4 regions of the Priestia flexa genome follow, and region 2 is predicted to be linked to each of the others. Evidence: riboswitches for the same ligand, from Rfam matches in the RefSeq annotation. Region 2 holds a riboswitch; each other region holds the start of a gene.

What was found. Region 2 has a riboswitch for cobalamin ahead of metE (5-methyltetrahydropteroyltriglutamate--homocysteine S-methyltransferase). Riboswitches for the same ligand answer to the same signal wherever they lie in the genome.
Region 1: another riboswitch for cobalamin. It lies ahead of LZP85_RS06500 (ABC transporter substrate-binding protein); the one in region 2 lies ahead of metE (5-methyltetrahydropteroyltriglutamate--homocysteine S-methyltransferase).
Region 3: another riboswitch for cobalamin. It lies ahead of LZP85_RS17180 (ribonucleoside-diphosphate reductase subunit alpha); the one in region 2 lies ahead of metE (5-methyltetrahydropteroyltriglutamate--homocysteine S-methyltransferase).
Region 4: another riboswitch for cobalamin. It lies ahead of LZP85_RS00880 (hypothetical protein); the one in region 2 lies ahead of metE (5-methyltetrahydropteroyltriglutamate--homocysteine S-methyltransferase).

What each region holds. Positions count from the first base shown of each region.
Region 1 is NZ_CP090431.1:1,277,204-1,284,573, reverse strand. Features, by position in the region: gene LZP85_RS06535 (bifunctional adenosylcobinamide kinase/adenosylcobinamide-phosphate guanylyltransferase) at 1-338, opposite strand, end outside; gene LZP85_RS06530 (histidine phosphatase family protein) at 290-904, opposite strand; gene LZP85_RS06525 (adenosylcobinamide-GDP ribazoletransferase) at 862-1,641, opposite strand; gene LZP85_RS06520 (bifunctional adenosylcobinamide kinase/adenosylcobinamide-phosphate guanylyltransferase) at 1,632-2,192, opposite strand; gene cobD (threonine-phosphate decarboxylase CobD) at 2,186-3,268, opposite strand; gene cbiB (adenosylcobinamide-phosphate synthase CbiB) at 3,243-4,226, opposite strand; gene LZP85_RS06505 (adenosylcobinamide amidohydrolase) at 4,232-4,837, opposite strand; gene LZP85_RS06500 (ABC transporter substrate-binding protein) at 4,923-5,864, opposite strand; cobalamin riboswitch at 6,027-6,208, opposite strand; partial or broken gene LZP85_RS06495 (DinB family protein) at 6,411-6,914, opposite strand; gene LZP85_RS06490 (thioredoxin family protein) at 7,107-7,370, opposite strand, start outside.
Region 2 is NZ_CP090431.1:2,035,923-2,043,292, forward strand. Features, by position in the region: gene panF (sodium/pantothenate symporter) at 1-924, opposite strand, end outside; gene LZP85_RS10455 (YhdT family protein) at 921-1,199, opposite strand; gene LZP85_RS10460 (YdcF family protein) at 1,393-1,959, shown strand; gene LZP85_RS10465 (winged helix-turn-helix transcriptional regulator) at 2,136-2,459, shown strand; gene metE (5-methyltetrahydropteroyltriglutamate--homocysteine S-methyltransferase) at 2,507-4,783, opposite strand; cobalamin riboswitch at 4,925-5,111, opposite strand; gene LZP85_RS10475 (glucose 1-dehydrogenase) at 5,289-6,038, opposite strand; gene LZP85_RS10480 (DHH family phosphoesterase) at 6,063-7,031, opposite strand; gene LZP85_RS10485 (dicarboxylate/amino acid:cation symporter) at 7,161-7,370, opposite strand, start outside.
Region 3 is NZ_CP090431.1:3,343,877-3,351,246, reverse strand. Features, by position in the region: gene menD (2-succinyl-5-enolpyruvyl-6-hydroxy-3-cyclohexene-1-carboxylic-acid synthase) at 1-466, shown strand, start outside; gene menH (2-succinyl-6-hydroxy-2,4-cyclohexadiene-1-carboxylate synthase) at 470-1,294, shown strand; gene menB (1,4-dihydroxy-2-naphthoyl-CoA synthase) at 1,291-2,109, shown strand; gene LZP85_RS17190 (o-succinylbenzoate--CoA ligase) at 2,172-3,641, shown strand; gene menC (o-succinylbenzoate synthase) at 3,638-4,744, shown strand; cobalamin riboswitch at 5,159-5,344, shown strand; gene LZP85_RS17180 (ribonucleoside-diphosphate reductase subunit alpha) at 5,527-7,370, shown strand, end outside.
Region 4 is NZ_CP090431.1:177,275-184,644, forward strand. Features, by position in the region: gene LZP85_RS00875 (SNIPE associated domain-containing protein) at 184-1,626, opposite strand; cobalamin riboswitch at 1,816-2,014, shown strand; gene LZP85_RS00880 (hypothetical protein) at 2,179-2,412, shown strand; gene mmgD (citrate synthase) at 2,402-3,511, shown strand; gene LZP85_RS00890 (bifunctional 2-methylcitrate dehydratase/aconitate hydratase) at 3,607-5,043, shown strand; gene prpB (methylisocitrate lyase) at 5,060-5,974, shown strand; gene lepB (signal peptidase I) at 6,296-6,844, shown strand; gene LZP85_RS00905 (LytR/AlgR family response regulator transcription factor) at 6,920-7,370, opposite strand, start outside.

The DNA.
Region 1 (7,370 bases), 760 kb from region 2:
GCATCACGCCAACTGCGATCATTTTGGCTCATTGGAACAATCCCTTTTCCAATTTCTGTTCCAATAACAATTACATTTTCTAGCAGGTTCTCAGCTCGCCATGCTTGTAATTGTTCTTTGAAATAGCAGCACACTTCTTCAACAGTTTTACCGCTATCAATTAATTCTTTAATGTATAGCTCCATTCCTTCTATAACTATGTATTGATCTCCTTTTACGAATGTAGGCATTTTTATAAAGTCTTCATAAGCACTATGCCACTCTGTAATTTGGTTCTCATACTGTTTCTTTACCCATTTTCGCTTCCCATTGAACGCACCACCGAATACGAAATGCATGGCTTTCTCTCCTTTATATCATCCTTTTTGAAACGCAGTCGTATTCCTTCTCCATACGAAAAAGAATGATCCCAAAATGAAGACTGTTCTAGAAAATAAGAGGTAATGAAGCGAAGAGGTCCACCGTGAGTGACAACCGCTGTTAAACTAGCCTTTTGCTGCAGCATCAAATCAACCGTTCGATCCCAAGCTTTCCAAATTCGACTAGAGAAGGCTTCAAAACTTTCCCCGTTGGGTGGTTGCTCTTCAAAAGGCGCATCAATCCACTTTCGATATGCGGAATCATTTTTTAACTGCTCATATGTACGCTCTTCCCAATCGCCAAATGAAAGTTCACGCCAATCTTCAAAGACAGTATATGGCTGATTGGGAAATAATATTGCGCTCGTTTCTCTTGTACGATTCAAATCACTTCCAACAACTAAGTCCGGCACCACATCCGACGCTTTTAACATTGCAATTCCTTCACTACTTAACGACGGATTGCTCCATCCGATGTACTGGCGCAGCTTATTAGGTTCTGTTAAACCGTGCCGAATAAATAGCATATCCACATACTCAACCATACAAGGGTTTCCCCTCCTTCAATCGTTGCTCCAATGACATCTCCCGTAATGCCTCCAAACTGAGCGCGATAAAATTTAATCCATATAAAAACAGTGATAGCACCAATTAAAACTACAGCTTTATTTTCCATTAAATAGACAAGACCTGCAATCATTAGTATGCTCATTGCAGCATAGATCCACTTTTGTCTTTCAGTTGAGCCTTTTTGAAAATAAGAAGCTAACCCTGTTTCTTTAGCAGGCTGATCCCAAAGCAAAATCCACCCTGCTACAATACGAGGCAATACAAATACGCTCATGAACGTAACTAAATTAATTGATTCAATGTTAATCAGCTCATTTATTCCGCTAAAACGCAGAGCTAATAGAGCTAGAATTGACAGAACTGCAAATGCACCTACGTTAGGATCACTTAAAATCACAAGCTTTTTTTCTCTTGGTTGATGTGAAAAATAAGCATCGCTCACATCTATCCATCCATCTAAGTGTAAGCCTCCTGTGAGTATCCCACCAGCTAGCATAAGCAAAATAGCCGTCGTGACAGCGCTAACCCCTAACCATTCTAGACCTAAAAATAGCCCATAGCTAACTGCTCCTATACAAGCGCCAATCCATGGTAGAAAATAAAGTGCTTTGGCCGTGCGCTTTTCCGTCCATTGAATTGTTTTTGCTGTTGGCAAGATTGTAAAAAACTGCAGTGCTAAGCGCGCGATGACCATCCACTCTTTTACTGCCATGCTGTTTCATCTCCCTTATAGTAGCAGGAAATACCCGCTTCTACACAAATCGCTAAGTCTGCTTGATTCACAATCTCCTGATGAATTTGCCCCAATAACTTCATATATGTAAACGTAGGTCCCTTTAGGACGCTCTCTTCAAACAACTCGTTTGATACAATGATAAGATGCTGACATCGCTCATTCAATTGATGAATTACTCCTACCATTTTGTTGAATAGTTCGTTTGCTTTCAAATGAGATTGCCACTTTTCTTCCTTGGTAAAAAGCTCGTTTGCCAGCCAATTTGTAGCACAATCTAGCAAAATGACATCCGTTTCTTGAATCGATGAATAGATACCAGATAGATCTTTTGGAACTTCAAGAGTAGACCATGACAAGTTAGAATCATTTCGTTGCTGTTGGTGCAACGAAATTCGCTCTTGCATTTCATGATCAGTCACGCGGCTAGTCGCTAGATAGACGGCACGATTGGTCATTAGCTTTTGAACAAATGCCTCTGCCGCTGCTGACTTTCCGCTGCGAACACCTCCGGTTACAAATACTAACATGACAACCCGACCCCTTTTTTCAATACGCTAATAAGCTGATCATTCTCTGCTTGTGTTTTGACTGCTAATCGAACATAACGACCATTTAAGCCTAGGAAATTCTCCGTGTGTCTTGCTACAATTCCTTCTTGTGCTAAAAATGACAGCCATTCAGCTGAAGTGTAACTCTCTGGAATACTGCATAAATAGTAGTTAGTTGCCGACTGAGATATGGTAAACCCTAGCTTTTGTAACTCGTTTGTCACTCGCTTTCTTTCTGTATCAATATACTCGACCGTCTTATTCACGAACTCCACTTCAGATAAGCACCACCGGCCAATTTGCTGCGCCATACCATTCACACTCCAAGGTGGCTGCTTTTGCATCAACTTAGTAATGATGCCTTGATGAGCTAAAACATACCCTAACCTTACCCCTGCAATATTGAACATTTTTGTCATAGACCGAACAATGATTAGATATGGATACTTTTGAATCCATCGATCAAACGAGAAAGCTCCCTTTACAAAATCAATAAACGCTTCATCAACAACTAGATAAGTCTTCTCACGATGAGCTAAGTCAATTAGCTCTTCCCACTCATTTATGTCATACATTCGTCCGGTAGGGTTGTTGGGATGACAAATCCATATCGCTTTTAAGATTGGAAGCTTTTGTTTTATTTCCGACATATTCCAATTCCAATTATCTGTTTCTTCCAGAGAAATATGAATGATTTCACAGCCATGAGCTAAACTCGCCTGTTCATATTCAATAAAAGTAGGCTGTAAAATCCCTACCTTTTCGTTTGAAAATATGGAAGCAAGCAAAAAGAAGGCTTCTGCTGCACCGTTTGTTACTAAGACTTCATTAGAAGTAAGCTTATGGTAAGTAGCAATGAGGCTCGTTAGCTTTTTCACATCAGGATCAGGATAAGAAAAAGCGATTTCTCTAAGTTCATCCCAATTTTCATTAATGATATTCGGTGCTCCTAAAGGGTTTGTATTCACGCTAAAATCAATGAATGAACGTTCTGCATTTTGGCCTATCGCCTCTAGAAAAATTGCGGGGTTAGCTCCATGTGTAGGTAATGCCAATCAGTATCCCTCCTATCAGATAAAAAAACCAAGTACACCAAACGGTCCGCTTCATCACTTGGACTGTTTTAAAAATATGACTAACATTTAAAGAATAAAGAGGATCTCCCATTTTCGCACGATTTGAAACAATTCCTTTGTATGTGTTGCGACCTCCTAGCTGAATGCCAAGCAAAGCGGCAACAGCACTTTCACCATAGCCGCTGTTTGGACTAGGATGTTTAGGTGCATCCCTTTTAATAATGCTAAACACATGTTTCGCTGTAAATTCACTTTGCATCACGTTACTAATAACCATAATAAACGCTGTCAACCGACTAGGAATAAAATTAAGCCAATCATCTAACTTGGCACTAAAGTATCCAAACTTTTCATACGTAGGATTTTTATAGCCAACCATTGAATCACACGTATTAATACTTCGATAAAAAAAAGCGCCTGCTCCGCCTAATAAAAAAGCAAAAAATAAAGGAGCTGTAATGCCATCACTTGTGTTTTCCGCCACTGTTTCAACTGTCGCTCTGGCAATTTCGCTTTCGTCAAGCTGATCGGTATCTCTTCCCACAATCATGCCCACTTGAAAGCGCGCTTCCTGTAAGTCACCTTTTTGTAAAGGCAGCGCTACTTTATAGGCAGCTTCCCCCAAAGATTTTGTTGAAATTGTGGTAGCAACCATTATGCCTTCGACTATAATTCCAATCCAGTAGGAAATTTCATATAGAGCGATTAGAAGAGCTAGAGGTAGTACAAAACACCATACTACCATGCTTAATACAAGGAACAGACCGTTCATTCGTTGAAACTTACCTTGGTTTAAACGCCTATCAATGAAAGAAATCCAGCGCCCAAACCACCTGACAGGATGCGGCCAATTTACGGGATCTCCGATAATAGCATCTAATACAAGCGCCATTGAGATAGCTAGCAAATGCGCTACAATTAATTGTTGAAAGTCCATACACATCACCTTTTTTGAATGGTTTCAAGTAAACTTAGCTTAACGAGCTTTCCTACCGCTTGTCCCAGAGCCGTCATGGACCCACCGTACTCATACATGCTACCGGTTTGGCTTGCGGCAATACAAATGCTATCAGTAGATGTTCCTGTCGCAAGCGTCTCTGTGTTCGAATCTTGCACTCCCAGCTCGTAAAGCATTCGCGTTTTCACTTCCGTTGCTGCGATAAACAGCTGTAAAAACGCAGCATCCGTTAATTTCCCGTCAATAAATATGAACATATTAATCGTTCCAGGCCCTGAAGAAAATGGAGTAATATCATCAGACGTCAAATCAACGGCATTACCAACTCCGGCAGTAATAATAGATGAGACTGTAAGACTATCTTTACAATATGTATAAACCGATTTGTTCCGTAAATAAACAGCCGTCATCAACCCTACTACTTTATCATAAACGAAGCCTTTTTCTTTTAAAAATGCTCTATATTCTTCAGCAGGTGAATCAGCACGGTAGTATTTGTGTACAAAACGATTATAAAAAACGTTAGTCTCAAGCATACCATCTCCTAGTACGCCTGAACTGTACGCTTTAAACGGTATACTTGTTTTCATCGTTAATAATTCATCATCCTGCTCAAGACGTAACGATAAAAAAGGACCAATTCCTTTTTGAATTGGAATATGGTCCTTTTCTCGATTAATTATACACCTCAGGATATACGGCTTTCGCGAACTCTTCTAACCCTTCTACAATTCGTGGTCCAGGTCGATTTGTTTTATTAGAATCAACGTTTACGATTTGATTTTCTTTTACAGCTGTAATATCGCTCCATGCTGGACGATTTTTGATTTCGTTGGCGTCACCATCATATGTTGTAACGATTGTATCTGGATTTAGCTCAACCACTTTCTCTTCCGAAAGTTTTACCCATCCCTCTTCATTTCCAGCTACGTTTTCTGCTCCGATTATTTTAATCATTTCATCCATAAACGTACCTTTACCAGTTGTATAAATCTCAGGCGCAGGTGAAACCTCTACCCATACTTTCTTACGATCTTCGTCTTTAATTTCTTTCGCTTTTTCTTCAATTTCTGAAACAGCAGCTTTCATTTCTTTTACTGTTTTATCTGCTTCATCTGTTTTGTTCGTTAGTTTTCCGATGTTCCCAATCGTTTCATACACGGTATTGAAATCAGTTGCATCATTTACAACAAATAATGGAATACCAGCACTTTCAATTTGCTTAAAAACTTCATCCGACATTCCCATGCTTGAACCATGAGCTAACACAAGGTCTGGATTTAATGCAATAACTTTTTCTGCGTTGATATTCATATCTCCTACCTGCTCTTTTTCTTTCACGCTTGCAGGATAATCATCGTTGCTTGTTACTCCGATTAATTCTTTTTCAAGACCTAACTCATAGACGATTTCCGTGTTACTTGGCATAAGAGAAACAATTTTCTTGGGTGCTTGTTCAACCGTTACTTCTTCTCCTCTTGCATCTTTAACCGTAACAGCTTGCTCTTCTGATTGCTTTGTTTGCTCTGTTTGTTTGCTTCCTTCATCAGTTGCCCCACATGCTGCAAGAACAACAAGGAACATCGCAACAATAACAGATGATAACCACTTTTTCATTTTGATAACCCCTCCTAATTATGTATCGGTTATGAAGTCGCTCAGCACACATAAAAAAACTTTACTTTCAATCGAAAGTAAAGCAGGTAACGTTAAATGATGCGAATGACTTTCGCATTGTTTATGTACGTCAAATACCCTGCTTCCCCTCTCCTCGAAGGTTTCACAGTTGACAATAAGGCAGGTCTCCTGACTTACGTATATGATGTACTAAGCCTTCCCATTTTTCAAACAGTGGCATCTTTAGACATCTAACGTTTACAGTGGCGGGACCGCGTTGGACTTGCACCAAACTTCCCTTTTCACTCAATGTTAAAATTGAGACCTTATTGCTTCACGATTATTCACCTGTCTTAGTATAACGCACTCCATTCAAAATGGAAATAGAAAATCGACATAACTTTCATACATTTTAGGTCAGAAGTTCTAGCAAAGTAATAGTAAGATATAAACATTTTTGCTATTGTATCATTATGATAGGCTGAAAATTTAGGGGTAAGTCTTTGGAGTCTGTGAAAAGACTCTTTTTTTATAGCCTAATTACTTTTAAACAGGAGGGTTTTCCACGCCTACACCAACCCATCCTTCTTTGGTGGGACCGTATACACCAAAAGGTTCAATTCCAGCTTGACGCATAAGTACCGTAACTTGTCCACGGTGATGAATAATATGTTTGATCAATCCCATTAAAATTTGAGCATTCGTCTCTTGTCGACCAAAGGCTGTTTGAACTTCTTTTAACGTTTCATCTGTCCACTGCTGGTTAATAGCTTTCGCTGCTTGTAAGCTAATTCTATTGAAAACTCCAGCAATCTCTTTAGCGGAAGAGGGTACATGTTCAGCATTTTCTAGCTAATCTATCTCCAACCCAAAATGAGCCAAATAGTCTGGAATATTTGTTGTAAAGTGCCACACAATTCTTCCTAGAGTACGACCTTCTGTATAAACTTTTTGAGTTAACGCCTGATCAGTTAGGCCTTCTAAAACTTTTTGAGTTAGCATGGCTTCGCGGTTCCACTCTTTAATAAAATCTTCTACTGTTATGTACATTCAAAACCCCTCCATATTACCATGTATTCCCACATTTAAATTATAAAACATACGTTCGTGTTCTACAAGCTTGTTTTTTATCTAATAAAGTGTTTAAAGACAAGAAAGACTCTTAAAAAATAAGAGCGGGACGTTTAGCAAAACTCTATACAAAAAAAGCTACTTGCTTATGTAAACAAGTAGCTAATCAACTTAGATTGAACTTAAAAACTCACGCACTGCTTCAGGTGTTTTTGCATTTGCACTATGAAGATGTGCAATTTTCTCACCATTTTTATAAACAAGAAGAGACGGAATTCCCATTACATTGTTTGCTGCAGAAAGTTCTTCAAACTCATCTTTATCCACTTCAAACCAAGCTTTATCTTGGTTTTCTTCAATAATTTCACCAATAAACATATCAAGGCGTTTACAGTCTGGACACCATGTTGTTGTGAAGATACCAACGCTTAGCTC
Region 2 (7,370 bases):
CACAGTGTCTCCCACTTCAATTCCTGGAATTACAGCACGAGCAAACACACCAATAAGATGCATCCCTAACATAATCACACCAACTACTACCGTACCGATAAGCATGGCTTGATGCATCGCTTTCGAGTTTTTATAAGACATCGCTCGAACGGCCACCTGTGGCAGTCCCACAACTCCTACTCCAACTAAAATCCAAAATGATGACACATAAAGCGGTGTTAATGAACGATCTGCTCCGTACGGGCTCACAAGATTTGGATTTTCATTCACTAAGTCTTTCATGATTGCTTCGACACCGCCGCCAGCATAAATAGTAGCAATTAGTAAAATAATCGTCCCTACAAGCATTACAATTCCCTGCAGGGCATCGGTTAGTACGACAGCACGAAACCCACCAATTGATACATAAACAAGTACGGTGACTGCAAAGATGACAAGCGCACTTTTGTATGAAATGCCTACAAAACCTTCAATTAATCTAGCTCCTCCAACCCACTGAGCAGCTAAAGAAGCAAATAGAAAAAGGACAATGCTTACAGCAGAAACAATCACAACAATATTGCTTTCATATCGCTTTTTCAAAAAATCAACAAGCGTAACGGCATTCATCTTTCGCGAAACAATGGCGAATTTTTTGCCAAGAGTTGTGAGAACAAAGTAACCTGTTACAACTTGAATCACGGACAATAGTACCCAAGCAAGTCCGGTTTGATATGCTGTACCAGGACCACCAATAAAGCTGCTCGCACTTCCGTACGTCGCGACCATCGTCATGGCAAGAACAAACCCTCCAAGCTCTCTGCTTCCTAGAAAATAATCATTAATAAATGAACTTGCCGTGCTTGTTTTTTTAGCGGTGATAAAGCCAATCGCAAAAATTAATAGAACAAACACAACAAGAGGAACAACAACAGCCCAGTTCATTCGCTCTCACCTCTTTCTTCATCTTCTAAAGGAAGATCTGAAAAGAAAAAGCGAACAATAATCCAGACCAGTAAAATAATGAGCGGGATTCCAAGTATGCAGCTATAAAAAAACCAGGCCGGAAACCCCAATATGTATGTATACTCTGATACGGGCTTTGAGCCAAGTCCGTACGCAAAACCAAACCACCATGCAAAGTGGAAAAGAGCCAGGCCGATACCGATTAAAGCTTCTTTATGTGCGATTCGATAACGCCAATCGGCTTTTTTCTTCATGTTCGTTCTCTCCTTCTTTGAAATGTTGCAGAAGATGTGCATTATGATTATAACGTTCCAAAACATATGAAGCTATCCCTTTTGCTAAATTCATGACATTTTTTCCTATTTACCGCTTAAATATTAAATAAATACTACTTTTTATACCAATTACTGCATTATACTAAATAGGAATAAACGATGGGAGTAGCTTATGAAAAGAAAATTTATCTACGTACTTACTTCTTTACTAATTGGATACGTGTTGTTTGCGTCGTATCATATTTATTCTGCAGCTAGTTCACCTCCTCCAAAAAACGCAGACTACATTATGATTCTTGGAGCTAAGGTAAATGGAAAAGAGCTATCTTTAAGTTTACGAGAGCGCATGATTACTGCGCTGCGTTATTTAGAAGATAATCCTTCAACAATTGCTATTGTCTCAGGTGGACAAGGTGATGATGAAGACATCTCTGAAGCGGAAGCGATGTCTACTTTTTTAGTAGATCACGGCGTTGACTCTGCTCGCATTATACAAGAAAATCAATCTACTTCCACTTATGAAAACTTTCTCTATACCAAAAAGCTTATTGATATCAATGACAAACATATTGTACTCGTCAGCAACCAGTTTCATTTATACCGCGCATCACTGATTGCCAAAAGACAAGGATATAACGTATACCCATTAGGTGCAGAAACACCAAACGTCGTGAAGCTTCAATCATATGGTCGTGAGTATGCGGCAATTATTAAAACTTGGCTATTTGATCGTGAATAAGCCATTTCGTTTTTTAGATAGATAAGTAATTGGTTATTAACTAGTTTCTCTCAACAGCTTTACTTCAATACTCCTTTCGCTTACTTTATGTAAGGTTCTTCTCTTTGGTCGTGAAGTTTTAAGAAGTGTAGCACCTAATGCTTTGTGCTATAATATGTGTTATAGGAGTGAAACAAATGAATCAATCAACCTTATGTCCACGCTTTGAAAAAGCAATGACGATTTTAAGTCAGCGCTGGACCGGGCTCATTATTTATAAGCTTCTGTCTGGACCCCAGCGTTTTTGTGCCATCGAATCATCCATTTCAGTAAGCGGCCGCGTACTATCAGAACGCTTGAAAGACCTTGAACAACAAGGGATTGTCAAGCGTGAGGTCTTTCCAGAAACGCCTGTACGCATCGAGTATTCCTTGACGGAAAAAGGAAAAGCGCTTGAACCTATTATGATAGAAATTGAAAAATGGTCGCAGCAATGGTTGGAACAAGATAATTTGTCATAACGTAAACAAAGAACCCCCATATAAAAGGGGGTTTTCTTTGTTTCATTTTATTGTGCGACTGCTGCTAACTTTTCACGATACTTCTTCGTAACGTTTACCATTTGAGTTAAAGCATCGATTACCTGCTTTTCATTTCGTGTTTTCAAACCGCAGTCTGGATTAACCCAAAATTGTGCTGGGTTTAACACGCGAAGAGCACGGTCAAGATTATTTGTCATTTCTTCAAAGCTTGGAATACGAGGGCTATGAATGTCGTAAATGCCAAGCCCGATTTCTTTATCGTATGAATACTGCTCGAATGAAGAAATAATATTGCCATGACTTCTGGATGCTTCAATTGAAATGACATCTGCGTCTAGTGCAGAGATTGTGTCAATCATGTCATCAAATTTCGAATAGCACATATGCGTATGAATTTGCGTTGTATCTTCTACACCCGTTGTTGCTAGACGGAACGCTTCAACAGTAGCATTTAAATACGCGTCTTGCTTTTCAGCTCGAATTGGCAATCCTTCTCGCAGCGCAGGTTCATCTACTTGTATCATGTGAACACCGGCTTCTTCAAGCGCTTTAACTTCTTTTCGAATGGCTAATGCAATTTGATTCATGCTTTCATACTTCGAGATGTCTGTACGTGGGAATGACCAGTTTAAGATGGTAATTGGCCCCGTCAGCATTCCTTTTACGACTTTTTCGGTTAAACTTTGTGCATAGACAATTTCTTTAACCGTCATCGGCTCGACTAAATAGACATCTCCGTATACAACAGGTGGTCTTACGCAGCGTGAACCATATGATTGAACCCAACCGTTTTTCGTTGTTAACATTCCGCCTAAGCGCTCACCAAAAAATTCAACCATATCCGTACGTTCAAACTCACCGTGAACCAGCACATCAATACCAATTTCTTCTTGAACCTCAATCCAGCGCTTTGTTTCTTCTTTTATAAACGCTTCATACTGTTCGTTCGTTAACTGACCTTGCTTCCATTTTAAGCGCTTCGAACGAACCTCTGCTGTTTGTGGCAAGCTTCCAATTGTTGTAGTTGGTAAAAGCGGTAAATCAAACTTTTCTTTTTGCAAACGCTGGCGCTCAGCCACAGAAGCACGAGATAAGGCTTGATCATCAATCTGTTCTAGCTCTGCTCTCGTTTTCGTGTGAACGCGGTTTGCAACCTTCGAAAATGCCTCAATCTCTTGCTGATGTGCTTTTACTGCTTCGCTATCCCCTTTTAAAAGGTCCTTTAAAAGTTCTAGCTCAGTCAGCTTTTCTTCAGCAAAACTTAAGCCTGCTCGAATATCAGCTGCTAGCTCTTGTTCAGTTTCTACTGTTACAGGGACATGAAGCAGTGTACTAGATGGCTGAACAATTACCTCTTCTTTACCCACTAATTTTTGCAATTCACTTACAAGTGCAGCTTTTTCAATTAAGTTACTTTTCCACACGTTACGACCATCAATAACGCCTGCAAAAAGCTTTTTCCCTTTTGGAAAACCGTGTGCTTTTATCGCTTCACTATTTTTTCTCTCATCATGTACAAAATCCAACCCAAAAGCATTCACAGGAAGGTTCACAACAGATTGGTAATTATCTAATGCTTCAAAATACGTTTGGATGATAAGATTAGCACCAGGTACTTCCTCTGAAATACGCTGATAAAATGCCTCAACCTCCTTCCAGTACCCTTCTGCTTTATTCGTTACAAAAATTGGTTCATCAATTTGAATCCACTCTGCTCCCGCTTCATGTAACTCCTTAATCACTTGAATATAAAGCGGAGTTAATTGAGCAAATAAGCTCGATACTTCTTCTTGTTTAAATCCTTTGCCTAATAAGATAAAGGTTGCTGGCCCAATTAGAAGAGGCTTACCGTTAAGTGCCAATTCGTCCTTTGCTTTTTGCCAATATGCTAATGGTCTGTTTTCATTCAATGCCGGCGTTACGTCAGTAAACTCTGGGACAATGTAGTGATAGTTGGTATTAAACCACTTAGTCATCTCACATGCCTCTGCTTCTTTGTTCCCTCTTGCCATTGCATAATATGTATCAAGAGCGGATAGATTTTGCTTTTTGAAACGAGCTGGAATAATATTAAACATAACCGCCGTATCAAGCATGTGATCGTAATAACTAAAGTCACCTACTGAAACAAAATCAATCCCCTTATCTTTTTGAATACGAAGCTGATTAACATACAACTCATGAAGTTGGTTGTGCAGCTCTGCTTCCGTTGTTTCCTGCTTCCAATAAGCTTCAATTGCTTTTTTCCATTCTCTGTTTCTACCGATTCTTGGATACCCAATTGTTGCTGTATTCACTGTCATTTCAATCTCCTCGTTTCGTCTATTTTTCTGCAATAAAAAACTCTCTGGAAAGAGAGTTAGACGACAGCTTTAAGAAGTATTGAACAACATATACTTTTGTTTCAATACCAAGCTAATCACCTCTCCCTATTACGCGTAGGTTGTGAGTGCAAACAACAGGCAGGTCTCCTGACTTAGAATCATCACCTATTATCACCTTCCCGTTTCATAAACAGTGGTTTACTGATAATAGGCTCCTCCTTACAGTGGCGCGACCGTGTCGGATTTTCACCGATCTTCCCTTTTAAGCTAAAACAAGTGTCTTAGCACCTTTTGCATGAACATATTCACTTTATACACTAATTCCTTTTCAATTAGGAATTGAACATAACGATACATGATTTCGATAAGTAAATCAAGTCTGATTTTTCTAAATTTTAAAAAGAATACGCTTTCATATAACTGTGTTTTTATACAAAATAAAAATAGCAGGCTATAGGTATAGCCTATAGCCTGCTTACTTTAGTTAATGTTCATAAATCATCTTGCGCGTCATTCCACCATCGACAACTACGTTCGTCCCCGTTACAAAATCATTGTCTGGATGCGTCAGGTAAAGGCACGCTTTTGCAATATCTGCTGGAGTGCCAACTCGGTTAGACGGATGCTGAGCATGATCAACATCTCGAAGCTCCTCATATTGCTGAGTTTCAATCCAGCCAGGAGAAATTGCGTTGACGGTAATCTTGTCTGGTCCAAGTGAAATGGCAAGAGCATGCGTTAGCGCCACAATGCCACCTTTTGTAGCAGCGTATGCTTCGGTGTGTGGCTCTGACATAACGGCACGCGTAGAAGCTAAGTTTACAATTGAACCACCTATTTTGTTATTTCGCATCACTTTGGCAGCTTCTCTTGAGCATAAAAATACGCTTCGTAAATTAAGATTTATGATATCATCCCATTCATCTAGCGTTAACTCATACGGAGACTTCCACTTTGTTACTCCAGCATTATTAACCAGAATAGTAATCGTACCATAAGCTGAAACAGTTTCTTTCATGAGGTTGATAACATCCTCTTCTTTTCTTACATCTGTGTGAATAAACATTGCCTGTGCACCTGCTTCACGCAGCGTTTTAGCATGCTTCTCCCCTTGTTCTTCATCAATATCTGCGATTATCACTTTGGCACCTTTTTTGGCATAGGCGCTTGCCACACCTTTTCCAATTCCATTTGCGCCACCAGTTACCACAACAACCTCACGTTCAAATGTCAAAGTCATCCCTCCTCTACACTTAGTTTATTCACTTTTTTCGTCTGGTTGAAACAAGTGATCGGTTACAAATAGCTTGAAGGTTTCGCTCGTTAATTTGCAGCCGGATGCTTTTGGATGGCCTCCACCACCAATGTGACCCACGATTTCAGCTAAATTAATCTTATCTTTCACCGCTCGAAACCCTAGCTTTTTCCTTCCCATATCAACCATTACTGAAAAGTCGATTTCTTCATGCTCTAGGCATAATGCATTTCCCAACTCTGACTGATATGTATCTGCGAACACAATCCCTACCTTGTATTTTTGCTCTGCAATCTCTACTTCTGCTTGCATCATTTGCTTTTGTTTGTCATAGATATATTTTTCAATTCGCTTCTCTTCAGCTTCAAGTAAAATCGCGTGCTTTTCTGTAAATTCAAAGCTTTGACTGGCACCAGTATAAGATGCTTGTAGCGTTTCGTAAACCGTATCTTTAAACTCTTCATGAGAAATTAAGTAGTAAAGGTGATTAAGTCTTTTTGCTTTTTCATTTTTCTCGTGAAACCAATCCCACGTATCGAATAAACGTACAAGCTCTACGTATTCATCCAGCATCTTCGTACGTTCCAACATCTTGTTTTCTAGTAGATATGTATAAAAAAGCGATGTAGCTGCTGTTTTCGTCCCATTCTTATCTTCTGGTATCACATGGACCCAATCGTATTTTTCAGAAAGAGGAAGTGCAGAAATATGATGATCAATAAGCGTAACCTTTTGACCATTTTTCACAAGTTCATCCAGCTTAGCTGCTACTTCATCATTTACGCTAATATCCGTTATGTATAAGTCTTGTCCATCATTATCTTCTTCTATAAAATGCAGCACCGTATCGTTTATGCGTCCGATTCCTACCGTGTCGTAATCAAGGTTCTCATCACCAAATGCTAAGCGAGCTAATAAAGCTGGGCTTACCCCATCTAAATCATTATGTGAAATTAACTTTACTTTTGTCATCAAAAAACTCCTTTAAATCGTTATCAATTACTCATTCACTTTAGTATGCGTGAATCTTTTTCCATTATAGCAAGGAATGAAAAAAAATGCGTACATCCTCACCTTTCATAAGGATGTACGCACAAAAATTCACGATGCTTGCTGATTCGCTTTTTCTTTTGATTTCTTCTCATATGAGTCTACAACAACAGAAGCTGCAGCATCTCCGACAATATTAACCGACGTACGGAACATATCAAGAATACGATCGATTGCTGCAATTAAAGCAATTCCTTCAACTGGAAGGTTGACGGCTGCTAGTACCATTGTTAACATAATCATCCCTGCACCTGGCACGCC
Region 3 (7,370 bases), 1.3 Mb from region 2:
AAATCGCGGTGCTAATGGCATTGATGGTGTTGTTTCATCAGCTTTAGGTGTTAGCACGGAATATGAACATACTGTACTTTTAATTGGGGACTTATCTTTTTACCATGATTTAAACGGCTTGCTCGCTGCTAAAATGCATAATCTTAACTTAACAGTCGTGCTCATTAACAATGATGGCGGGGGAATCTTTTCATTCTTACCTCAGTCAAAAGAAGAGAAGCATTTTGAGTTTTTATTCGGTACGCCAACAGGTCTACAGTTTGAACATGCTGCAAAGTTATATGAGGGTACATTTAGTAGAGCCTATACAGCAGATGAGCTTCACTGCGCATTAAAAGCTTCGTTTAAAGAGGGTGGCTTGCACATTATTGAAGTGCCAACAGCTCGCAAAGAAAATGTCGAAATGCATCGTGAAATCTGGAGTGACGTTTCCCAGGTAATAAATTTGTCTGAATTTGAGGAATAAGAGATGTATTATAGATATGAAGATGTTTCGTACCATGTTGAAGTACAAGGGAAAGGAACTCCCCTTTTGTTATTGCATGGCTTTACAGGTTCCTCTCAAACTTGGAGTACATTTACGAAGTCTTGGGCACGTTATTATCAGGTTATTACAATTGATATTATTGGACATGGAAAGACAGATTCCCCTAGCGATGTAGCTCCATATAAAATGACTCAGATGATGAACGTTATTGTAAGTCTTCTAGATAGGCTCCGAATTGAAAAGGCCTTTGTTCTTGGCTATTCAATGGGAGCGCGTCTAGCGTTGGCATTTTCCATTCATTATCCAGAACGAGTGAAAGCGCTCATTCTAGAGAGTGGATCACCGGGCTTAAAAACACAGCCGGAGCGAATGGCAAGGCAAGCTGCTGATGAAAAATTAGCTGCGTTCATTAGGGAGCAAGGTGTGTTGAAGTTTGTGGACTACTGGGAAAGCATCCCCATGTTTAAAACTCAAAAGCGCATGCCTGAAAAAGATCAAGCACTAGTTCGTCAAGAGAGGTTGGCTCAATGTAAGCTCGGGTTAGCAAATAGTCTAATTGGTATGGGAACTGGAGCTCAACAATCTTATTGGGAGAAGTTACATACCTTGTTGCTTCCTGTCCTGTTAATTACAGGTGAACTTGATCAGAAGTTTTGTGAAATCGCAAAAGACATGTCTAATCAGCTCAAATTTTGTAGGTATAAAGTTGTTTTAAACACTGGCCATGCAATTCATGTGGAACAACCAAGAATTTTTGGTAAAATAGTAAGTGAGTTTTTATCACAACATGAGGAGGAAGAAAGATGACAGTTGAATGGGTATCTCAACGTAATTATGAAGATATTTTGTATGAAACATATAATGGAATTGCAAAAATTACAATTAATCGTCCAGAAGTACGAAATGCTTTCCGTCCAAAAACGGTAATGGAATTAATTAATGCTTTTGCATATGCGCGTGATGATTCAAGCGTTGGTGTAATTGTGCTAGCTGGTGCTGGAGACAAAGCATTTTGTTCTGGTGGAGACCAAAAAGTACGCGGGCATGGTGGTTATGTAGGGGAAGACGAAATTCCTCGCTTAAACGTATTAGACTTACAGCGATTAATTCGCGTTATTCCAAAACCAGTTGTTGCGATGGTTTCAGGCTATGCAATCGGTGGAGGTCATGTTTTACATATCGTATGTGACTTAACAATTGCTGCAGATAATGCAATTTTTGGCCAAACGGGTCCAAAAGTTGGAAGCTTTGACGCTGGATATGGTTCAGGCTATTTAGCGCGTATTGTTGGTCATAAAAAAGCGCGTGAAATTTGGTATCTATGCCGTCAATACAATGCGCAAGAGGCACTTGAAATGGGACTTGTTAACACTGTTGTACCATTAGAAGAGCTAGAAGCAGAAACAATTAAATGGTGTGAAGAAATGTTAGAAAAGAGCCCAACAGCTCTACGTTTCTTAAAAGCTGCATTTAATGCTGATACAGATGGATTAGCTGGTATACAGCAATTTGCTGGAGACGCTACGCTTTTATATTACACAACTGATGAAGCAAAAGAGGGTCGTGACGCATTCAAAGAAAAGCGCAACCCAGACTTCAAACAGTTCCCACGTTTCCCATAATGCTCAAAACAGCTTGATGACATTCATCAAGCTGTTTTTTCTATGGAAAGGAGAATAGAAGCATGAATTTGTTACCTAATTGGTTAAGTCAACGAGCGAAAGTAACACCTAACCGAGTTGCGGTGGACTTAGCAGCGGAATCGATTACATTTTTACAGCTGCATAAACGAGTGGTGAAGCGAGCTTTTCAATTAGCGAGCTATGGGATAAAAAAAGGTCACACAGTTGCTATATATATGAAGAACCGAATAGAATATATTGAATTAATTCATGCTTTAGCTTATATAGGAGCAAAAGCACTATTACTCAATACGCGTTTAAAGCAGCAAGAGATTCAGTATCAATGTAGCGATGCAAAAGCGAACTTTCTTGTTGTGGATGAGAGTTATGAAGAAACCATACTGCTTTCAGGAACAGAACTAATTCAGCTACAAGACCTTATCTATCGACACGAAAAAGAAATTGTGCTTCAATCTCAGTATGATTTAAATGATACGTATACAATTATGTATACGTCAGGTACTACAGGTAACCCAAAAGGAGTTATGCAGTCTTATGGGAATCACTGGTGGAGTGCTACTGGGTCATCGCTAAACCTTGGACTTCAGACAAATGACTGCTGGCTCGTTGCTGTGCCTTTGTTTCATATTAGCGGTTTTTCTATTTTAATGAGAAATGTTATTTATGGGATGAGAATTGTATTACACTCAAAGTTTGAAGCTATACAAGCAAACGCTGCTATTGAAACAAAAGGTGTGACCATTATGTCGGTCGTAACTTCGATGCTGACCCAAATGTTAAAGGAACTAGGTGGCAGAAAATATCCTGAATCATTTCGCTGCATGTTAGCAGGAGGAGGTCCCGTGCCAAGAGTTCTCTTGGACGACTGTATAGAGAAAGGAATCCCTGTCTACCAGACGTATGGCATGACAGAGACTTCTTCTCAGTTTGTAACGTTAGCTCCAGAAGATAGTATTCAAAAACTTGGATCTGCAGGAAAGCCCCTGATGCCTTGCCAGCTTAAGATTGTAAATACTAACGGTGAGGAAGTAATGAATGGTATAGAAGGTGAAATTGCTGTGAAAGGCCCTAACGTAACGTCTGGGTACCTTAATAAACCAGAAGAAACAGACAAAGCAATAAAAAATGGTTGGTTTTATACAGGAGATATCGGCAAACTTGATGAAGATGGATTTTTATACGTATTAGATAGAAGATCAGATTTAATTATTTCAGGTGGAGAAAATATCTATCCAGCAGAAATTGAGAGCACTCTATTAAAGCACCCACTTATTGCAGAAGCCGGGGTTACAGGGCTGCCTCATAAACAGTGGGGACAAGTTCCAGCAGCTTTTTTAGTAGTTACATCCCCAATAAAAAAAGAAGAGTTACAGGCATATTGTCAGTCGATGTTAGCCAATTATAAAGTACCAAAGTATTATTTTATTGTTGATGATCTACCAAGAACCGCTTCCAATAAAATTATTAGACGAAAATTACCTCAGCGTATAGAACAGGGGCGTCAACTATGATTGAAATCCATAAAGCAACCATTCATGCTATTGAATTGAACCTATTATCACCGTTTTCAACTAGTTATGGAACTGTGACAAATCGAGAACTGCTTCTTTTAGAAGTAGAAGATATAAGCGGTGAAGCAGGCTGGGGAGAAGTGGTAGCATTTTCAACTCCTTGGTACACAGAAGAAACCATCCAAACGTGCTTTCATATGCTCAATGATTTTTTACTTCCGGCTTTAATCGGAAAGCGATTAACGACGCCTTTAGACCTACAGGAAATATTTAATCCGATTAAGCGAAACCATATGAGTAAAGCAGCAATAGATTGTGCGGTGTGGGATTTGTTTGCTAAGAAGAACAACAAGTCTCTATCTCAAGCTCTTGGTGGCACAAAAGAAGCTGTAGAAGCTGGTGTAGTAGTTGGACTCGATGATATTCATAAGATGGTTCATAAAATAGATGAACACTTGAAAGCTGGATATAAACGTTTTAAAGTAAAGATTAAGCCTGGAGCTGATTATGACCTTATTAAGCAAATTAGAAATCATTATCCAAAACTGCCGCTGATGGTAGATGCAAACTCTGCTTACTCCTTAAATGATTTGAATTTGCTTCAAAAGCTAGATGAATTTGACCTTATGATGATTGAACAGCCATTAGATTCTAGTGATATTATTGATCACCGTCATTTACAACAGCAGCTACGCACGCCCGTTTGCTTAGATGAAAGCATTGTGTCTTATGATGATGCTAGAAAAGCAATTGAGTTAGGGAGCTGTCAAGTTATTAATGTAAAAGTTGGACGGGTAGGCGGCTTAACAGAAGCAAAACGAATTCATGACTTGTGCCAGAAAAGTAATGTTCGACTATGGGTAGGGGGAATGCTGGAATCGGGTATATCAAGAGCTCATAATATTGCATTAGCTTCATTAGAGAATTTCACGATACCTGGAGACATTTCAGCTTCTTCACGCTATTGGAACAAAGATGTCATTCTTCCAGAAGTAGAAGTGGATGATGGGTTAATTCATGTGCCAAAAGAACCAGGCATTGGCTATCGGGTGGATAGGATATTTTTAAATAAAGTTTCCACATATCAAAAAACATATGCATAATGTAAATCCACTTTAAAAGTGGATTTTTTATTGTGAGTTCGTTTTTTTAAAAAATTTTCTTTTTATTTATATAGAAGCTGTCTAGTCATGTGAAAAAAAGTTTGATTAAATTTCATAAATCAAATAGTACAACCAATCCGAGAAAACATGTTATGATGGAATAGTTTGATGAAAAATAAGACTGTTTGTAGTAGCTAGTTGCTAATACCTAACAAAACTTTAAAAAATTTCTTTTTTTACATATGTGTAGGAAACCTTACTTAACAAAGGCGTAGATCAGTATGTTAAGTAAGGGTGGGGTAAATGTGCGGGAATTTATTTTGAAAAAGATATTGTAGTTCTGTAAGTTGTCCCTTATAATGTGTTTATAACACAACATCTTGTTTTTGATTAAAACTTCATATACTATATTTTGTGTTTTCCAGTAGAAAAGGTGTCTGAAAAAAGACTTAAAAGGGAATTTGGTGTAAATCCAAAACTGTCCCCGCAACTGTGAATGCTGATGAAATAAGGAATAGCCACTGTGAGTAACGATCATGGGAAGGCCTTAGAGTAAAGCGAAGCATAAGTCAGGAGACCTGCCTTTTTTATGACGTTTTATCTTCTTCGGGAGGTGAGAGGATAGAGCGAGGATTGAGAAAAGACATTTTGTCTTCTTTTATCTTCGTTCTATTCGCTCACTGCGTCAGGTGAGCGATTTTTTTATGCTGGAGAAAAAGGAGGAACTTATTTTTATGATTAATACAACAGATTTAAATAAACTTGAAAAAGTAAATTATGATATGAAACTACTTGGTGAAAAATTTCCACAACTTGATTTTTCATGGTATGAGGAAAAGGTAGTAGAAACAGTTGCTGCGAAAGAGAATATGACGGACGAAAAAATAGCAAATGTTTTTATTTTAGCAGCACTTGAGCGAATTTCAATGGATGAGCCAGATTGGACATATGTAGCAGCTCATATCTATTTACAAGAGCTATACCGCAAAGCTGCCGCCAATAGAAAATACGTTCAAGCTGAAAGGTACGGCTCATTTTATCAGCTTATTACAGAGCTTACAGATATGGGGATTTATAGTACACAGCTTTTGGATACATACTCTGTGGAAGAGATTAATGAGCTAGGCTTAGCCATTGATTATACAAAAGATAGCCTATTTACGTATATTGGCCTGTTGACATTAGCTGATCGCTATTTAGCAACATCACATGATAAGCGTGTATACGAGCTACCGCAGGAACGCTTTTTAATTATTGCTATGACACTCATGGCAAATGAAAAGAAAGAAGAGCGTTTAGCGCTGGTAAAAGAGTCATATTGGGCACTTTCAAACCTTTACATGACAGTGGCAACGCCGACATTAGCGAACGCAGGAAAAAGCTATGGACAGCTATCAAGCTGCTTTATTGATACGGTTGATGATAGTTTACGAGGTATCTATGATAGCAATACGGACTTAGCTACGCTAAGTAAAAACGGTGGTGGAATTGGCGTATATCTAGGTCATATCCGTAGCCGAGGTAGCGATATAAAAGGGTTTAAGGGCGTATCATCAGGAACAATTCCTTGGATGAAACAGCTTAATAACACAGCAGTTAGTGTTGATCAACTGGGTCAACGTCAAGGAGCAATTGCTGTATATCTAGACGTATGGCATAAGGATATTTTTTCTTTCTTAGATGCACGTTTAAACAATGGAGACGAGCGTCAGCGTACGCATGACTTATTTACTGGCGTTTGCTTGCCGGATTTATTCATGGAAGCTGTTGAAAAACGTGAAGACTGGTACTTGTTTGATCCTCATGAAGTTCGTACGGTAATGGGTTACTCGCTAGAAGATTTCTATGATGAAGAGGAAGGCAGCGGCTCCTTTAGAAATCGTTATCGTGAATGTATTGAAAATGAATCCCTATCAAGAGAAAAAGTGCCTGCGATTGAAATTTTTAAACGAATTATGATTTCACAATTAGAAACAGGAACACCATATATGTTCTACCGTGATACAGTGAACCGTGCTAACCAAAACCGTCATGAGGGCATGATTTATTGCAGTAACTTATGTACAGAAATTACGCAAAATCAAAGCATGACAACAGTGGTTGAAGAAATCACAGAAGATGGAAAAATCGTCATTACAAAGCAACCAGGTGACTTTGTCGTTTGCAATCTATCGTCTATCAACTTAGCACGTGCAGTAACGGAAGATGTACTTGAACGCCTTGTGCCTATTCAAGTTCGTATGCTAGATAACGTAATTGAACTGAATAACCTTCCAGTTCTACAGGCAAAACTAACAAACCAACGCTATCGTGCTATCGGTTTAGGTACGTTTGGTTGGAACCATTTATTAGCTCTACAAAAGATCGCTTGGGAAACAGAAGAAGCTGTTCAGTATTGCGATGAGTTATATGAAAAAATTGCTTACCTAACGATTCAATCAAGCATGGAGCTTGCAGAAGAAAAAGGAGCATACCCTCTATTTGAAGGGTCCGATTGGGAAACAGGAGCTTATTTTGCAGCACGCGGTTACGAAAGTAATCAGTGGAATGAGCTACAGGCGCTTGTGAAAGAAAAGGGAATTCGAAACGGATATTTAATGGCCGTTGCGCCGAATTCATCTACTTC
Region 4 (7,370 bases), 1.9 Mb from region 2:
TCCTCCTTTATTATACAGTAATTAATTTTTATCCAATAATTAACAATTGAATTTCCGTGTTTTATTTATGCTTTTGGTATGAAGTGTATAGATGAATTTGTGAAGTCAACCTTTGTAAATATAAATAAAGAGCAAACGGAAAGCGATTTCGCTGTTTGTTTGCTCTTTTATAGTTTCGTGATATTAAGATGCTCCTTGTAAATTACCTTTACTCAAACTTATAGATTTACGATATTCCTCAGCTACCGCTAACTTCGTAAATTCTACAGTCTTATTGTGGTTTTGCTTCACAAGTTTTTCAATTTCTTGTAAGGTCACGTTGAAAAATTCTTTGCGTTCATTTACTTTATTTACTTTCTTATGAGCAAGTGCTTTGTGAAGTGCATTTTCTAAACCCGGTGCATCATCGCTGAAAATTAAAGCATGAACATCAAATAAGAATGGAACAGATGCATCACCTAGTTCTTTTACTCGATCCATAGGCTCTAATCGTCTAGTCATTCCAATTTTATATATATTTTCACCAAAAGAGCCAATATTAGAAATGATATATACATATCCAGCACGAGTATTTTGAACACGATATAAGACGTCTTCTTTATTTTGTTTGGTTTCTTCAAGTTGTGCTTCTAACTGCTTTAACTTTTCAAGAAGCGCTTCTTTTTCATGATCTTGTGATGTAGCAAGCTGTTTGTTCATTTTTTCAATAGCTTGAGCGAAGTGTTTTTCTTCTTTCTCTACCTTTTCTTTCGCTTTCTCCAATTCTTTTAAAGCACGAGCTTCTTCACGCATGCGCTCTTTAATCTCTTGCTGCTCTTCTTTTTCTTCTTGTTTCTTTTGCTCGAATTCGTATTTTAAGTATAGCTCTTGTAGTTTTAGTTCCAAGTATTCTCTCTTAATGAACACACGCTGCATATCAGTTAGCTTATTTAAATCTTCATATACTTTATGAATTCTTTTCTCACTAACTTCAATATTATTAAATTTCACTTTAGAAATGATATTGTCGCATTCGTTATTAAACGCTCGCAGGATTAATTTTATGGTATCCAAAATAAATTCTTTTCCTTTTTTCTTATCATTACCAATAGTCCAATCTAAGGAATGATTCGTAGCGGATTTTTCTGTAACCATCAGCTTCTGTTCTTTTCGAATATCATCCAACTTAGCTTTGTAAGCTTCAGAGTTCTCAAAATTATATTTTGGTTCATAAAAGCCAAATGATTGCATTAACAACTCATCTTGAACAACAATTAACTTTTCTTGAGCAGTCATTGTTTCATTAATAATGCCTTGGCATTTTAAATTAAATTCTTTAATTTTTTCTTCAATTTTTTTCTTGTCATCCACTAGAGTGGTAACGGATTGAATGTCTTCATATTCAGATAGCAAACGTTCTTTTTTCGATGTAGCTTCGTTAATATCCTTATTTAACTGTTGTAACGTAGCTTTTGCATCTAAAATTTGATCAAGATTGCTTTCTTGAAAGCGTGTTTGGAATGCTTTCCATGATTTATGACGCTGAATAATGAGAATGATTCCAACAATCGGTGGAATGATTAATAGCCAGCAAGCGAATAATACGCCAATAAACCACGCAGAGTGGTACCATTTTTCTTTATACATATTGATGCCCCCAGTTGTGTATATTCTGAACTTTTATTATGTAAATAAATTCAAAAAGTCCAGTTAATAAGTATAGCATAAAATAAAAATATATAGATAAGGTTTAATTTCCAAATAAATACATATATAGTGCATTTTAAAATAAAAATTGTAAAAATTTATAAAATTTGATATGTTTAAAGTGAAAATAATATCGATGTAGAAACAGGTGTAGGTGAAAGGTGTCTTTCATCTGCTTAAAAGGGAAGTTCGGTTGGAATCCGACGCTGTCCCGCAACTGTATTTGGGAGCGATTCGAAAAAGCCACTGTTTTCATGGAAATGAAGATGGGAAGGTTCGAAGAGCGATGATCATAAGCCAGGAGACCTGCCTGTTTTAGCATGCATCAATACCTACGCGGATAGGGGGTGTTAAGTGCGAAGTGACAAACATGTTTTAAAAATGATTTAAAAACATGTTTATTTGAGTATTGTCTCGCGGCTTAACAACTTCTTTGGGAAGTTGTTTTTTTATTGCTTTTTTAGCGGGTACGCGTGATGGAGGTGAGCAGCTGTGGACGGATCAGTTGAGTATTTTGTGAATTACTTCAAAGCGAGCATTATGAATAACGTAGTGGCAGAGAACCCTTGTACACTTTCAGACTATTATCAGGAGTTAAGAGATTTTGTGGTAGACAAGAGGGGGGATGCTGAAAAGAAGGCTCTTTTTTTACACAATATTGAAAAGGCTTACAAAACAGTAGGTGAAGAGATATTTGGAATGGAGGAAAAGAGAGATGGAGACTGAAGCGAGGTTTTTTCCGGGACTTGAAGGCGTTGTGGCTGCTGAAACAAAGATTTCATTTCTTGATACCCAACAGGGGAAAATTATTATTCAAGGGTATGACCTGATTGAGCTATCAAAATCAAAGAGCTACCTCGATATGATCTACCTTTTACTAGAAGAAAGGCTGCCGAATATTAACGAGAAGGAACTAGTTGAAGAAATGTTAAAAGGGGAGTACGAGATTCCAGATGAACTGTTGGATGTCTTCTGCTTACTCCCTAATGGCACGCATCCAATGGATGGCTTGCGAACAGGAATTTCATTTCTTTCAGGCTTTGATAAAGGGCTTGATAATCGTTCTCTATCGGCAAATAAAAGCCGTGCTTACAAGCTGTTAGGCAAAGTGCCTGCGATTGTGGCGAACAGCTACCGTTTAATCGAAAAGAAAGAGCCGATTCGTCCGCTTAAAGAGTTATCGTATAGCGCAAATTTCTTTTACATGATTACGGGGAAGAAGCCATCATCTCTGGAAGAGCAAATCTTTGATCGTTCACTTGTTTTATATAGTGAGCATGAGATGCCAAACTCCACGTTTACAGCGAGAGTCATTTCTTCTACTCAGTCTGATTTATACGGTGCATTGACAGGAGCGGTTGCTTCTTTAAAAGGAAACCTGCATGGAGGAGCTAACGAAGCGGTAATGGAACTGCTTTTAGAAGCTGGTACTGTAGATAAATTTGAAGAGCTGCTGATCGCTAAGCTTTATAAAAAAGAGCGTATCATGGGATTTGGCCATCGCGTGTATATGAACAAAATTGATCCGCGGGCTTTAATGATGAAAGAGTCGCTCAAACAGCTATGCGACCTGCAAGGAGATAATCGTCTTTATCGCATGTGCGAAGCGGGCGAAGAGCTTATGAAGCGTGAAAAAGGTCTTTATCCGAACTTGGATTACTACGCAGCACCTGTCTATTGGATGCTTGGTATTCCTATTTCACTTTATACACCGATCTTTTTCAGTGCTAGAACGGTAGGGTTGTGTGCGCATGTTATTGAGCAACATGAACATAATCGACTTTTTAGACCGCGCGTACATTATGTAGGCGAGCGCCGCTTTTAACAATTTGGGGTTGTTCACGGCCACTCACCGAATGGATATTTTGGCGAATACCCATTTCTATCATAAATAAATTTGAGGAGAAAGGAAAGATGCACATGTTGAAAACGAATGAGCAAGTCAAAACGGATGTTTTATTAGAGGAAATCGCAGATTACGTTCTTCATAAAGAGATTAAGAGTTTAGAAGCGTTCCAAACCGCTCGTTATGTCCTGCTTGATACGATTGGATGCGGGATGCTGGCGCTTAGTTATCCAGAGTGCACAAAGCTCCTCGGCCCCATTGTTCTAGGAACAGTTGTACCAAATGGCAGTCGGGTGCCGGGAACGTCATTTGAGTTAGATCCAATTCGAGCTGCGTTCAACATTGGTTGCATCATCCGCTGGCTGGATTACAACGATACGTGGCTAGCGGCAGAATGGGGACATCCTTCTGATAATCTTGGAGGTATTTTAGCGACAGCTGACTACATTAGCCGCGTACGCGTAGCAGAAGGGAAAGAGCCGCTGGCCGTTCGTGATGTGCTTGAAATGATGATTAAAGCGCACGAAATTCAAGGCGTGCTGGCGTTAGAGAACAGCTTAAATCGAGTTGGATTAGATCACGTGATGTTTGTGAAGATTGCCACGACTGCAGTTGTTACCAAAATGCTTGGAGGAACGCGTGAAGAAATTATTAACGCTTTGTCCAATGCGTGGATTGATACGGTAAGCTTACGTACCTACAGACATGCGCCGAATACCGGTTCTAGAAAGTCTTGGGCTGCCGGCGATGCGACAAGCAGAGGCGTACAGCTTGCTATGATGGCAGTAAAAGGAGAGATGGGCTATCCCACTGCGTTGTCTGCACCTAATTGGGGGTTCCAGGACGTATTATTTAACAAAAAACAGGTAACGCTTGGTCGTCCGCTTGATTCCTATGTTATGGAGCATGTGCTATTTAAAGTGTCTTATCCAGCGGAGTTTCATGCTCAAACGGCCGCGGAGTGTGCGGTTAAACTGCATCGAGAAGTCGTGAATCGATTAGACGATATTGCTTCGATTACAATTACAACGCATGAGTCTGCGATTCGCATTATTGATAAAGAGGGGCCACTTCATAATCCGGCCGATCGAGATCATTGTTTGCAGTATATTACGGCGATTGGTCTCCTTAAAGGAACAATTGTTGCCGATCATTATGAAAACGAAGTCGCATCTGATTCTCGAATTGACGAGCTGCGCAGCAAGATGAAGGTTGTTGAAAATAAGCAGTATAGCGAAGACTACCTGGATCCGAAAAAGAGATCGATTGCAAATGCCGTGCAGATTCATTTTAAAGATGGTACACAAACAGAGGAAGTAGAGTGTGAATATCCGTTAGGGCACCGTTTTAGAAGAGATGAAGCCATTCCAAAGGTTAAAGAAAAATTCTCAACTAATATCAAAACGCGTTTTCCTCTCAAACAGCAAAAGCAAATTGAAGCAGTTTGTTATAACCAAGAGGAGCTTGAAAGCATGAGCGTAAACGAGTTTGTTCAATTGTTTTTGATCTAAATAAGGAGGGTCTTACATGACGTGGATTGTCAATCAGCCGTTATCTCAACAGGAGCTAGCTGCTAAATTTCAACGGCTTATGGATGCGCAAGAAATCCTTCAACTTCCAGGTGCACATGATGCTATGGCCGCACTGGTGGCTAAGCAAGCTGGCTTTTCAGCACTTTACCTATCAGGTGCTGCTTATACGGCAAGTCGGGGACTACCAGATTTAGGAATTGTAACATCTACAGAGCTAGCCGACCGGGCGAAAGACGTGATACGAGCTACAAACTTACCTGTGCTGGTTGATATTGATACTGGTTTTGGTGGCGTGTTAAACGCTGCTCGTACTGCTAGAGAAATGGTTGAAGCCAGCGTAGCAGCCGTTCAGATTGAAGATCAGCAGCTTCCAAAAAAATGCGGTCATCTCAATGGAAAACAGCTTGTAACAATAGAAGAAATGGCACAAAAAATCAGAGTAACTAAAGAAGTCGCTCCTTCTTTAGTTGTTGTGGCTCGGACGGATGCTCGCAGTAGCGAAGGCCTGGAGGAAGCTGTCAAACGAGCAGCTGCATATGTAGAAGCAGGGGCAGATGCTATTTTCCCTGAAGCGCTCGGCTCTGAAGAAGAGTTTCGGACATTCAAAGATCAAATTCAAGCGCCTCTTTTAGCTAACATGACGGAGTTTGGAAAAACACCGTACTATACAGCAACAGAATTTAGCAATATGGGCTTTCAGATGGTCATTTATCCCGTCTCGTCGCTTCGCGTAGCAGCAAAAGCGTACGAAAGGATATTTGATTTAATCAAGGCGACAGGTACCCAAAAAGAAGCAATAAGAGATATGCAGACAAGAAGTGAGCTATACGACATCATTTCGTACTATGATTTTGAGCATTTGGACAAGAACTTGGCTCAAACCATTCTTACGGAAAAGCATAAGTCATAGGTACATGAAGGTAGTAAGTTCTTACAGATATCAGGGTCTGTAATTATGAGGCAATTAATCAACTGATTGATACGAAACCGCCAGGTGCTCAATACATTGGCGGTTTTATCTTGATTATGATTAAAATCAATAAAATGGCGCTCCTGGCTGCAAAATAAATAAATCTTCTTCTATCAGCCACTTACCAATCTTTACACAAACAAAATATATCTTCCAAATAACCTATAACAAAATAAGGTAGAATGTAAAAGAGGTCTAAATGGATAAAATGGTGAACAAACTAGAAGTAGGAAAAGCAAATGCTGAATAGAGGTGTAGGTAGTGAAAGAAGTAGTAGCTTGGGGAAAGTCCATTCTAATTGCAGTTGCCATTGTCTTTTTGTTACGAAACTTCGTATTTGTTCCAATCATTGTAGACGGCGCGTCGATGATGCCAACGCTAGAAAGCGAAGAACGGATGATTGTCAACAAGCTTGGAGATATTGAGCGGTTTGATATTGTTGTGTTTCACGTGACGAAGAATAAAGATTACATCAAGCGAGTCATTGGACTACCAGGTGACCATATTGAATATAAAGATGATACGCTTTATATTAACGGAAAAGCATACGACGAGCCTTATTTGGATGAATATAAGAAAGGTTTGTTGGGACAACCTCTTACAGAAGATTTTAAGCTTGAAGATTATACGGGTGAAACGGTTGTACCAAAAGGTCAGCTGTTTGTCATGGGTGATAACCGTCGCAACAGCCTAGACAGCAGGTCCCCGATGCTTGGCACCGTTCCATACAATCAAGTGGTTGGAAAAGCAGAGCTTGCATACTGGCCTTTAGAGAAGCTGGAGGTTATCGGTTCTGATCTGAAAGAGTAGATAACAATTGTTTAACTAACGAAAAGATCCCTCATAAAGAGGGGTCTTTTCATTTCTCTAAGGTATGCAGCTTGCTTATAAGTGCGAATTGATAGCATTTCGCAATTCACTATATTTATTTTTGCTAACTCGAATTTCAGCATTCACATTTTCAAGCTCGATTAAATAGGAGCGCATATATTCATCAGGCTTAATTTCAGCTACTTTTGATAAAGGAATTAAGAATGATTGGTGCGGTCTGAAAAAATGATGTTTGCTTAGCATTTTTTCTAGCTCGTTCAGTGTATTGCTGCATTCAATTTCTTTGTTATCCTTTACGCTAATAATACATTTTCGGCCTCGTTTTTCAACGAAATTAATTTCATTGATTGTAATAAAGTGAATGGAGCTTTTGTCTCTTACCGTAATTTTCTTTGTCGCTTGTTCTTGTGTGTGATCAAAATTAAGTTCTTGAGAAACGGTTCTGTTTGAGCGCTGGTTACGAAACTGAACCAACGCTTTTTCAAGTCGTAAGGGGCTTACAGGC